Regions from separate parts of the Streptomyces sp. NPDC050743 genome, predicted to be linked through region 1. Evidence: riboswitches for the same ligand, from Rfam matches in the RefSeq annotation. Region 1 holds a riboswitch; each other region holds the start of a gene.
The links. A riboswitch is a leader RNA that binds a small molecule or an ion and turns the genes downstream of it on or off. The one in region 1 is predicted to bind cyclic di-AMP.
Positions count from the first base shown of each region.

Region 1 (3,809 bases):
CTCGTCGTGCTCCGTGTCGGCGACGTAGCCGGTGATCCGCGCGCCCTGGCCGGCGTTGGTCCACAGGTTCTTCGGGCGACGGGACTCGTTGCGCTCGATGACCGCGTTGGCGGCGGACAGGATGGTCTGCGTGGAGCGGTAGTTCTGCTCCAGGAGGATCGTCGTCGCGTTCGGGTAGTCCTCCTCGAACTGGAGGATGTTGCGGATCGTCGCGCCCCGGAAAGCGTAGATGGACTGGTCCGCGTCACCCACGACGCACAGTTCGGCGGGCGGCAGGTCGTGCTCGCCGGGCGGGATGTCGCCGTCCTCGGCGGAGCGCTCCGCGGTGCCGACGAGTTCCCGCACCAGCGCGTACTGGGCGTGGTTGGTGTCCTGGTACTCGTCGACCAGGACGTGCCGGAAGCGGCGGCGGTAGTGCTCGGCGACGTCCGGGAAGGCGCGCAGCAGGTTGACCGTCGTCATGATCAGGTCGTCGAAGTCGAGCGCGTTGGCCTCGCGCAGCCGCGACTGGTAGAGCGCGTAGGCCTGGGCGAGGGTCTTCTCGAAGCCGTCGGTGGCCTGGGCGGCGAAGTCCTCCTCGTCGATCAGCTCGTTCTTCAGGTTGCTGATCTTCGCGCTGAACGACTTCGGCGGGAAGCGCTTGGGGTCGAGGTCCAGGTCGCGGCAGACCAGGGCCATCAGGCGCTTGCTGTCGGCGGCGTCGTAGATCGAGAACGACGACGTGAAGCCGAGCTTCTTCGACTCGCGGCGCAGGATGCGCACGCACGCGCTGTGGAAGGTCATCACCCACATCGCGTTCGCGCGCGGGCCGACGAGCTGCTCGACGCGCTCCTTCATCTCGCCCGCGGCCTTGTTGGTGAAGGTGATCGCGAGGATCTGGCCCGGGTGCACGTGCCGCTCGGCGAGCAGGTGGGCGATGCGGTGGGTGAGCACACGGGTCTTGCCGGACCCTGCGCCGGCGACGATGAGCAGCGGGGAGCCGGCGTGCACCACCGCGGCGCGCTGATTGTCGTTCAGCCCCGTCAGCAGGGCCGCCGCGTCGAGGGCGGGGCGGGGGGCGCCGTCGCGGTAGTACGCGTCCCGGTCCGGCGGCACGTCGAACTTCCCGCCGAACAGATCGTCCGGAAGCGGCTCCGGAGCGTGATCGTCCTCGGGCGGCGGCGGGGGCTCCTCCTCGCGCCCGCGAGGGGCCTGGAGGTCCGCCAGGAAGCTGTCGTCAAAGAGGCTGCTCATCGCTCTCCGAGTCTAGGGCGCCCCACCGACAACCGGTCGCCGTCCCCGGAACATGGCCGGCCCGGAACGCGGCCGATCGTCACCGCCGAGTGGCCCGCGGCCTGCTCACACAGGGGAACCGTCCGATGACACAGGAGCGAAACCCGGCTCAGGTCACGAAAATGTATCGGACATATCACGCACCAACCTTCACAGGAGTCACACGAGTTGGCTAGCGTGCGTCCGGGCCGTACGACCCCTACCGGCGAACCTCGCCGGGCCGCGCGGCCTCCGCCGAGTCCGGCGCGCCGCAGGGCGCCCGGAGCCGGGGACCCACCGACCTTGGGGTGAATCGGCCGGCTCCCACCCGGGACGCCGTCGTAGGGCAACCCTTCCGAACCACCGCCCGAACCCGACAGCTAACCCGGTAGGCGGCCCATTGGAAGGAGTCGCCTCCCTTGGCGTCGCACCGCAAGCCGCGCCCCGGCGGGACCATCGGAACGGGCCTTCGCACCCCCGCCCTCGCCACCGCCGCCCTCACCTCCATGGCCGTGCTCTCGCAGACCGCAGAGGCCGCCCCCCGTACCGATCACGCAAAGCCGAGCCTGGAGGAGGTCGAGAAGAAGGTCGACGATCTCTACCGCCAGGCGGAGTCGGCGACCGAGAAGTACAACGCGGCCAAGGAGCGGACCGGTAAGCAGCGGGGCCGCGTCGACGCCCTGCGCGACGACCTCGCCCGGCGCACCGAACGCCTCAACAAGGCCCGCGAGGAGCTGGGCTCGTTCGCCGCGGCCCAGTACCGCACCGGCGCCGCCGCTCCCGACACGGCCACTTTCCTGCTGGCGAACGACCCGCAGGACTACTTCGACCAGACCCAGCTGATGAACCGGCTGACCTCGCGGGAGAAGCGCGCGGTCGACGACTACATCGGCGAGCAGGCCACGACCATGAAGAAGCGGCGGGAAGCCGCGCAGAGCCTGCAGACGCTGAGCGACTCACAACACGACCTGCAGACCGCCAAGTCCACCGTCCAGAAGAAGCTGGCGTCGGCCCGCGAGCTGCTGTCGCAGCTGAATGCCCAGGAGAAGGCGCGGCTGGCCGCCATCGAGCGGGAGAAGCAGCAGGAGGCGGCGCGCAAGGCGGCCGAGCTGGCGAAGCAGCAGGCGGCCCAGCAGCAGGCAGCTCAGCAGCAGGCCGACTCGTCGTCGTCCTCGTCCACGGGGTCCGGGTCCGGATCCGGATCGGGCTCGACGGGCTCCGACTCCACCACCAGCTCGTACGACACGAAGGCCGAGAAGGCGATCGCCTTCGCCCGCGCGCAGATCGGCAAGCCGTACGTGTGGGGCGCGACCGGGCCGGACTCCTACGACTGCTCGGGCCTCACCCAGGCCGCCTGGAAGGCCGCCGGCGTCACGCTTCCGCGCACCACGTACGACCAGGTCGATGCGGGCACCACGGTCTCGCTCGCCGACGCGCGGCCGGGCGACCTGATCTTCTTCTACGACGACATCAGCCACGTCGGCGTCTACATAGGCAACGGCATGATGATCCACGCCCCCAAGCCGGGCGCGTACGTCCGCGAGGAGTCCATCTACTACGGCGGAGAGTCGATCATCCACAGCGTGGTCCGCCCGGGCTGAGGGCCTGCCCCGGGCCGGGCGCGCCTCAGCTCTTGCGCGCTCCACGCGGGCGTGCCGGCGAATTGGACGTCCGCGTGGGCGCGTGCCTGGGTCTTGGGCCGCCACGCGCGCGTGCGGCCGTCCCTCCGCCCACACTCGGGTGAGCCCTTCCTCCGTCCAAGCGCGGGCTGCCCGCTCTTTCAGGCTCATGCACGCGTACCGGCGTTTTTGCTCTTCACGCGCGCGTGCCCTTCCGGGCAGGGCCGCCGCGGCTCCCTAGCATCGGCGCATGCCCGGCATCTCAGGTCTGCGCGTGTGGTGGGCGGGGCGGTCCCCCGCGGCCGGGGCCGCCGTGATGGCGACCGGCATCCTGTCGGTGGGGCTGCACATGACCGGCGACGAGGCGGTCTCCCGGGTGGCGCTGGCGCTGACGTGCGTCGCCTGGGCCGTGCTGGCCGCGGGGTTCGTACTGCGACTGGTCGGCGAGCGGCAACGCTGGGCGACCGAGGCGGAGAGGCCGGGCGCCCTCACCTCCGTCGCCGCGACCACGGTGCTCGGCACCCGGCTCTCGCCGCTGGGCCGGCAGCCCCTGGCCGAGGCGCTCCTGGCGCTCGCGGCGCTGCTCTGGCCGGTGCTGCTGTTCTTGGTCGTACGGCGCTGGAGGCCACGCATGCCGGGGGCGGTGTTCCTGTGCTGTGTGGCCACAGAGGGGCTCGCCGTACTGGCCGCCACGCTGGCCACGGCCGAGCGCACGGCGTGGCTCGCGCACACCGCGCTGGTGCTGTTCTGGCTGGGCCTGGTGCTCTACGGTCTGGCGCTGGTCCACTTCGACGCACGGCAGGTGCTGGAGGGGCCGGGCGACCACTGGATCGCGGGCGGCGCGCTCGCGATCTCGGCGCTGGCCGGGGCGAACCTGCTCATCGCCGGGAACTCGGGCATGTACCTGTGGAACGACGACGACCGCGGCGTGCTGCACAC
Region 1 is NZ_JBITGJ010000028.1:65,344-69,152, reverse strand. It holds gene pcrA (DNA helicase PcrA) at 1-1,233, opposite strand, end outside; cyclic di-AMP (ydaO/yuaA leader) riboswitch at 1,495-1,663, shown strand; gene ACIBJF_RS25565 (NlpC/P60 family protein) at 1,671-2,852, shown strand; gene ACIBJF_RS25560 (tellurite resistance/C4-dicarboxylate transporter family protein) at 3,121-3,809, shown strand, end outside.

Region 2 (3,809 bases), on a different contig from region 1:
GGACAGGCCCTGGAATTCGGGGTGCTGGCTGACCTTGGTGGCGATGACGACGCGGTCGCGGTTGCCGCGGGACTTGACCCACTTGCCGATGACCGTCTCGGACTCGCCGCCCTTGTGGCCCTCGATCCATGCCGAGTAGGAGTCGGCGGTGTCGATGAAGTTGCCGCCGGCGGCCGTGTAGGCGTCCAGCACGGCGAAGGAGGTCTCCTCGTCGGCGGTCCAGCCGAAGACGTTGCCGCCGAGACAGAGGGGGAAGACCTCGAGGTCGGAGGAACCGAGTGTGCGAAGGGAAGTCATGCTCTAGATCAACACCGGCGACGGCTGATCGCATTCCGCCGCCGGTGCAAAGTCCCCCGGACAGACGGCTGTCAGGGGTTGAGGCCCTTGTCGCGCAGCCACGGCGCCGGGTCGACGGCGGTGGCCTGGCCGTTCGGGTGGACCTCCAGGTGGAGGTGGGGGCCGGTGACGTTGCCGGTGGCGCCGACTCGGCCGATGACCTCGCCGGTGGAGACCTTCTGGCCGACGGAGACGTTGATCGAGGACTGGTGGCAGAACCACAGCTCGGTGCCGTCGTCCAGGGTCAGGACGGTGCGGTAGCCGTAGGCACCGGCCCAGCCGGCCTCGGTGACCGTGCCGCTGTGGATGGCCTTGATGAGGGTGCCGGTGGGGGCGGCGAAGTCGAGGCCGGTGTGGTAGCCGGAGGACCACATCGCGCCGGGCTGCCCGAAGGTGCCGGTGATCGTGTACGAGACGACGGGCAGCTGGTACTGCTTGGCCAGCTCGGCCAGCCGCGCGGCCTCGGCGGCCTTCTTGGCGTCGGCCTCCGCCTTCTCCTTGGCGGCGGCGGCCTTGGCGGCGGCCTCCTTCTCCGCCTTGGCGGCCGCGGCTGCGGCCTGCTGGTCGGCGGCGGCGATCGCGGCGGCGGTGGCCTTGCCGTCGGCTTGGCCCTTCTGCTGCTCGGCCTGGGCCATGATCCGGTTGCGCAGGGCCTCGCCGGCGTTGCCGCTGTCGGCGCTGTCGGTGCTCACGCCCACGTGGCTGAGCCCGGTGGTGGTGGCCTGCGGCGCGTCGGAGGAGCCGCCGTCGAAGATGTGCTCGACGGAGTCCAGGTCCGGCATGGATATGGAGACCGGCGGCTTGCCGGTGTTGGCGCTGGCCATGCCGCCCGCGCCAACCGCGGCCATCACGCCGACGCCGAGGACGGTGGAGCTGCGTGCGAAGCCGCCGCGCTGCTTGGCGACGCGGTGCCGGCCACGGACCGGGGTGACGGAGTCCTCGGTGGGGTTCCACTCCTCCCAGGGCCCCTCCTCGGCGCGGTAGGCGCCGTAGCCGAAGGTCTCCGGCTGGGCTTGCGCGGGCACGAACGGGGCTTCTGGGGCGGGCCGGTTGGACGCCACTCGGGCGTACTCCTTTCCTTCCTCCGCCTACCGGGTTAGCTGACGGGTTCGGAGCAGGAAGGTCTCCTACGCGCGTATACCGGCTGGTATCCGCGCGATTCACCCCAAGATGGTGGTTCCCCGGTTCCCTTGCGGGATTCGACGCGTGCGCACGGAGCCGCCTCTTGTGACGGCTGGGACGACCGCGCTGCGTTATCGAACGTTAATAGACCCGGCAGCCACTTTCCAAGCCGTTCGGCTTGATCGTTAACGTTTTCGACGGTGGACTTACCCGCCAGGAACACTGCAAACCGGGCGAGTTGGCCCCCGCTCATGAGTGTCCGCGTTTTTGATGGTGACTCAGATGTTATGCGGAGGGCTGTCGTACGGTCACTATCGGTGAAGGTGATCACGGATGTCGCGGAGGGGCGACCGGTGTGCCGCCGATCGGATGACCGCGTGGTGTACAGTAGAGACACAACGACGCGGGGTGGAGCAGCTCGGTAGCTCGCTGGGCTCATAACCCAGAGGTCGCAGGTTCAAATCCTGTCCCCGCTACTGAAAACTCAGGGCCCGGAATCCCATGGATTCCGGGCCCTGAGTGTGTGCACGGGCGCCTCAGCCGAGCAGATGCCCGTTCGGCGCCTTGGCGGATTCCTCCAGCTCGGGCAGGACGACCACCTCGGCGCCCGCCTTGACCAGAATCCCCGTACCGTCGGCCGCCGCCACGAACGTGTCCGGCTCCCTCCAGGCGGTGACCACCCGGCGCACCCCCGCCCGAAGGATCAGCTCGGCGCAGGGCGCGGGCCGCGAGGCACGCCGCGCACAGGGCTCCAGGCTGCTGTACACCGTGGCGGCAGCCAGTCGCGGATCCGCCGGGTCGATCTTCGCGAGCGCGGCCTCCTCCGCGTGGACCACGGGATCATCCCCCTCCCGGGAGTGGCCGCGAGCCAGCTCCGTACCGTCGGCGGCAACCACCACCGCGCCGACGCTGAACGCCGTCTCCGAGGGCGGACACAGCGCGGCGAGGTCACAGGCCGTCCGCAGCCAGTGCCGGTCGGCGGCGGTGGCGAGGGGACCGGCGCCGGGCGCGGTGGGCTCGTAGCGCATGAGGACGACGTCCTCGATCCGGCGGGTCTCGGTCAGACGCAGCCGGCCGGCCTGGTAGCCGCCGGGGCCGAACAGGCGGGGTGCGGCGGGGTCGCCGACGAAGAGCGGGGCGAGGACCAGCTGGAGCTCGTCGGCGAGGCCCAGCTGCAGCAGCTGGGTGTGGACGGTGCCGCCGCCCTCGACCATCAGCCGTCCGACCCCGCGCACGTCGTGCAGGTGGGACAGCAGGGCCCGCCAGTCGAGGCCGGGGCCGAGCGGGACGATGTCGGCGGCGCTGCCGAGGCGGTGGGCGGCCCGCTCGGCGCCCCGGTCGGTCGTGTAGACGAGCTTGTCGCCGCCGGTGTGCCAGAAGTTGGCGTCGGGGTCGAGGTCGCCGGTGGCGCTGACGGTCACCTTCAGCGGGTACTCCGGCCGGCCCGCCCGGACCCGGGCCGCGCGGCGCTCGGCGGAGTTGACCAGCAACCGCGGGTTGTCGGCGCGGATCGTGCCGGCGCCGATCAGGATCGCGTCGACGGAGGCCCGTACCGCGTCCACCCGGTCGAAGTCGGCCGGGCTGGACAGCAGGAGCCGGTCGGGGCCGGTGTCGTCCAGGTAGCCGTCGAGGGAGACGGCGGCGGACAGCAGCACGTACGGGTACGACATCGGCGCGGTCTCCCTGCGAGGCGAGGCTTGGTTCAAGTTTGAAACAAACTTACACTGGCGGCATGACGACCCGCTGGCTCAGCCCCGAGGAGCAGCGCGCCTGGCGCGCGTATCTCGCCGCGACGCACCTCCTGGAGGACGCGATCGACCGACAGCTCCAGCAGGACGCCGGCATGCCGCACCTGTTCTACTCCGTGCTGGCGAACCTGTCCGACGCGCCCGACCGGCGGCTGCGGATGACCGACCTCGCCGAAACGCTGAAGATCACGCGCAGCAGGCTGACGTACGCGGTGACCCGCCTCGAGCGGGACGGGCTGGTGCGCCGGGAGGACTGCCGCTGGGACAAGCGCAGCAGCATCGCCGTGCTGACGGACGAGGGGATGGCCGTCCTGGAGCGTACGGCACCGGGGCACGTCGAGACCGTGCGCGCCTCCCTGTTCGACCGGCTCACGCCGGAGCAGGTGGGGCAGTTGGAGGAGATCTGCACGGGGATCGCGCGCGGGCTGCAGGGCGAGGGTGCCGAGTCCGGGGCGGAGGACGTGCCCTGGCGGCGCCGTTCGTCGTGTTCTTCCTCCGGTAATTGATTGCTTTAACTTTGAAGCATGCAGTAGGGTCCCCTCTGTATCGCTGCTTCAAATCTGAAGCATCAGCCTCCGGAGGGACCCGCATGCCCGACACCCC
Region 2 is NZ_JBITGJ010000005.1:316,202-320,010, reverse strand. It holds gene ACIBJF_RS08965 (aldo/keto reductase) at 1-297, opposite strand, end outside; gene ACIBJF_RS08960 (M23 family metallopeptidase) at 369-1,397, opposite strand; cyclic di-AMP (ydaO/yuaA leader) riboswitch at 1,405-1,551, opposite strand; tRNA gene ACIBJF_RS08955 (tRNA-Met) at 1,861-1,934, shown strand; gene ACIBJF_RS08950 (dihydrofolate reductase family protein) at 1,995-3,128, opposite strand; gene ACIBJF_RS08945 (MarR family winged helix-turn-helix transcriptional regulator) at 3,191-3,712, shown strand; gene ribA (GTP cyclohydrolase II) at 3,796-3,809, shown strand, end outside.
Region 2: linked by a shared signal. The riboswitch ahead of ACIBJF_RS08960 (M23 family metallopeptidase) and the one ahead of ACIBJF_RS25565 (NlpC/P60 family protein) in region 1 are both predicted to bind cyclic di-AMP.

Region 3 (3,809 bases), on a different contig from region 1:
TGGTCTACGAGCCGAAGTCCCCGGAGCAGGCACCGGACGCCGACGTCCCCGAGGACCCGGAGCAGGAGGCCACCGTAGAGGCGGGCGCCGACCACAACGAGAACGAGGAGACGGCCAAGTGACCGAGCTCGCCACCATGGACTTCCATCCCCAGCCGCAGGCCGGCGAAGCCAGGCCCTGGGCGTTCCCGGCCCCCGAGCGCACCGCGCTCGACAACGGTCTGACGGTGCTGCGCTGCCACCGCCCCGGCCAGCAGGTCGTCGCCGTCGAGGTGCTGCTGGACGCGCCCCTGGACGCCGAGCCGGCCGGCCTGGACGGCGTCGCCACGATCATGGCGCGGGCCTTCTCCGAGGGCACCGACAAGCACTCCGCCGAGGAGTTCGCAGCCGAGCTGGAGCGCGCGGGCGCCACACTGGACTCGCACGCCGACCACCCCGGCGTGCGGCTCAGCCTGGAGGTCCCGGCCTCCCGCCTGGCCAAGGGCCTCGGCCTGCTCGCCGACGCGCTGCGCGCGCCCGCCTTCGCCGACAGCGAGGTGGAGCGGCTGGTCCGCAACCGCCTGGACGAGATCCCGCACGAGCTGGCCAACCCTTCCCGCCGGGCCGCCAAGGAGCTCTCCAAGGAGCTGTTCCCGCTGGTCTCGCGCATGTCGCGCCCCCGCCAGGGCACCGAGGAGACGGTCGAGAAGATCGACGCCGACGCCGTACGCGCCTTCTACGGCCGGCATGTACGCCCCGCCACGGCCACCGCGGTCGTGGTCGGCGACCTCACCGGCGTCGACCTGGACGCGCTGCTCGGCGACACGCTGGGCGCCTGGACCGGCACCGCGGGCGAGCCGCGGCCCGTGCCGCCGGTGACCGCCGACGACACCGGGCGCGTGGTCATCGTGGACCGGCCCGGCGCCGTGCAGACGCAGCTGCTCATCGGCCGCGTCGGCCCCGACCGGCACGACCGCGTGTGGCCCGCCCAGGTGCTCGGCACCTACTGCCTCGGCGGCACGCTCACCTCCCGCCTGGACCGGGTCCTGCGCGAGGAGAAGGGCTACACCTACGGTGTGCGCGCGTTCGGCCAGGTCCTCAGGTCCGCGCCGGACGGCACGGGCGCGTCGATGCTCGCCATCAGCGGTTCCGTGGACACCCCCAACACCGGTCCGGCGCTGGAGGACCTGTGGAAGGTGCTGCGCACCCTCGCGGCGGACGGCCTGACCGACGCCGAGCGGGACGTGGCCGTGCAGAACCTCGTCGGGGTGGCGCCGCTGAAGTACGAGACCGCGGCGGCCGTGGCGAGCACGCTGGCCGACCAGGTCGAGCAGCACCTGCCCGACGACTTCCAGGCGACGCTGTATCAGCAGCTGGCCGCGACGGGCACGGTGGAGGCCACGGCGGCCGTCGTGAACGCCTTCCCGGTGGACCGCCTGGTGACCGTCCTCGTCGGTGACGCCTCCCAGATCAAGGCGCCGGTGGAGGCGCTCGGCATCGGTGAAGTGACCGTGGTGGCGGCCGAGTAGAGCGCGCCGTCGCAGCGGCCGGGTGCGCCCGGGAGGCCGCACGCGCGCGTGGGGCCCTGACGGTCTACGGACCGTCAGGGCCCCTGCCGTTTCCCAGCCCTACCCCAGATGCCCGATTTGAGGCGGAGGTTGCCTGTCTGCCCTGTGGGATGCGCTACAAAAGCCCGGATCGGTTTGGGGTTCGAAAGCAGGCTTACGTAGCGTCGCCCAGGCTGTTCGTCGGTAGGCAGTGCGCCGCACCCGCGGCACCGGACAGTCATCGCCGAGTCCCCGTACGGCGCGAGCCAGGGGAGCCGGGGACCCACGCAGTCCCTGGGGTGAATCGGGCGCCCGCGCGAGTCGCGAGGGGCCCGTAGGAGACCTTCCTGCTCCGAACCCGTCAGCTAACCCGGTAGGCGAGAGGGAAGGAAAGGACCAGCCACTCCATGGCGTTCATGTGCGCCACCGGGAAGCACCGCAAGCCCGGCCGGGTCAAGCGCACCACCGCTCAGGCGGCGGGCATCGCGGCCCTCACCACCACCGGTGTCATCGGCACCCTCGCCGCCTCCCCGGCACTCGCCGCCGAGAACACCGTGGAGCAGACCGGCCTCACACCGGTCCTCACCCTGAGCGACGACGTGGCCGAGCACATCGACGCGCAGGCCACCGCGCAGCGGCAGGCCGCCGAGCAGAAGGCGGCCGAGGAGGCCGCCGCCAAGAAGGCGAAGGAGGAGCGCGAGGCCAGGGCCCGCGCCGCCCGGGAGGCCGAGCGCAAGCGCCTGATGAACACCTTCGTCGCCCCGATCGCGAACTCCTACGTCTCCACCGGCTACCGGGCCAGCAGCTCCCTGTGGTCCTCTGGCTCGCACACCGGCATCGACTTCCACGCGGCGAGCGGCACCCCCGTGCACGCGGTCGGCGCCGGCACCGTCGTCTCCACCGGCTGGGGCGGCGCGTACGGCAACCAGATCGTGATCAGGATGGCCGACGGCATGTACACCCAGTACGGCCACCTGTCGTCCATCGGCGTCTCGGTGGGCCAGCGGGTCACCCCGGGCCTGCAGATCGGCCTGTCCGGCGCGACCGGCAACACCACCGGCCCGCACCTGCACTTCGAGGCCCGTACGACCCCCGACTACGGCTCGGACGTCGACCCCGTCGCCTACCTCCGCAAGCACGGCGTGAACGTCTGACGCCCCCTCGCGCGGCATGCGAAGCCCCGGCTCACCGAGCCGGGGCTTTCGTCGTTCTTTCACGGCCGCGCCCCGGCCCGCTGACCAAAAAATATCCATGGATTCCGACCCGCCGTCGGAAATTCCGGCTCATTGGAATAGAGTCACGGAACACGCGTCCATCGTCGACGTTTCACGGGGATTAAGGCGGAGGTCGGTCATGCGTATTCCGGCGCACTCGGTGTGCACGGCCATCCGGGACGACATCGTCGCGGGTGTCTACGAGCGCGGCGGCCGGCTGACCGAGGAAGTCCTCGCCCGCCGCTACGGCGTCTCGCGCGTCCCCGTCCGCGAGGCCCTGCGCACCCTGGAGGCCGAGGGCTTCGTGGTGACCCGCCGGCACGCGGGCGCGTGCGTGGCCGAGCCGACCGAGCAGGAGGCCGCCGACCTGCTGGAGATGCGCCTGCTGATGGAGCCGCTCGGGGCCGCCCGGGCCGCCCAGCGGCGCACCGAGGCCCATCTGAAGGTGCTGCGCGGCCTGGTCAGGCTGGGCCAGGAGCGGGCCAGGCGGGGACACAGCGAGGATCTGCGCTCGCTGGGCGGCTGGTTCCACGAGACGCTCGCCCAGGCCTGCGGCAGCCCCTCGCTGACCGCGATGCTCATCCAGCTGCGGCACAAGATCGCCTGGATGTACGCGGTGGAGGCGCCGCCGAGCCCGGTGGACTACTGGGCGGAACACGGCGCCATCGTCGACGCGGTGGCGCGCGGCGACGGCGAGCGTGCGCGGGCGCTCACGGCGCTGCACACCGAGCGTGCGACGGCCGTGCACCGCCTGCGTTTTTCCGGGGCCGGCGAGCGTGTGAGGACTTCGCAACACGCCGTAAACATGTCGGGCCTCCGGCATTAACACGGACGCCGTATACAAAGAAGAGTAATTCGGCTGCGCTGTATTTCGCTGCCCTGATTCCGGTGTGCGCGCAATGAGCCCGGAAACACAGAGCCGCGCCGCCCGAAAAGGCGACGCGGCTCCGGCGTATCAGCGTGCTGCCGTTCAGACCGTCTCGGGCAGTTCCTCGAGGCCCTCGGCGACCAGCTTGGCCAGACGGTCCAGGGCGACGTCCGCGCCCTCGGCGTCGGAGGCCAGCACGATC
Region 3 is NZ_JBITGJ010000010.1:124,686-128,494, forward strand. It holds gene ACIBJF_RS13805 (M16 family metallopeptidase) at 1-122, shown strand, start outside; gene ACIBJF_RS13810 (M16 family metallopeptidase) at 119-1,507, shown strand; cyclic di-AMP (ydaO/yuaA leader) riboswitch at 1,758-1,920, shown strand; gene ACIBJF_RS13815 (M23 family metallopeptidase) at 1,933-2,679, shown strand; gene ACIBJF_RS13820 (GntR family transcriptional regulator) at 2,879-3,565, shown strand; gene ACIBJF_RS13825 (HPr family phosphocarrier protein) at 3,710-3,809, opposite strand, start outside.
Region 3: linked by a shared signal. The riboswitch ahead of ACIBJF_RS13815 (M23 family metallopeptidase) and the one ahead of ACIBJF_RS25565 (NlpC/P60 family protein) in region 1 are both predicted to bind cyclic di-AMP.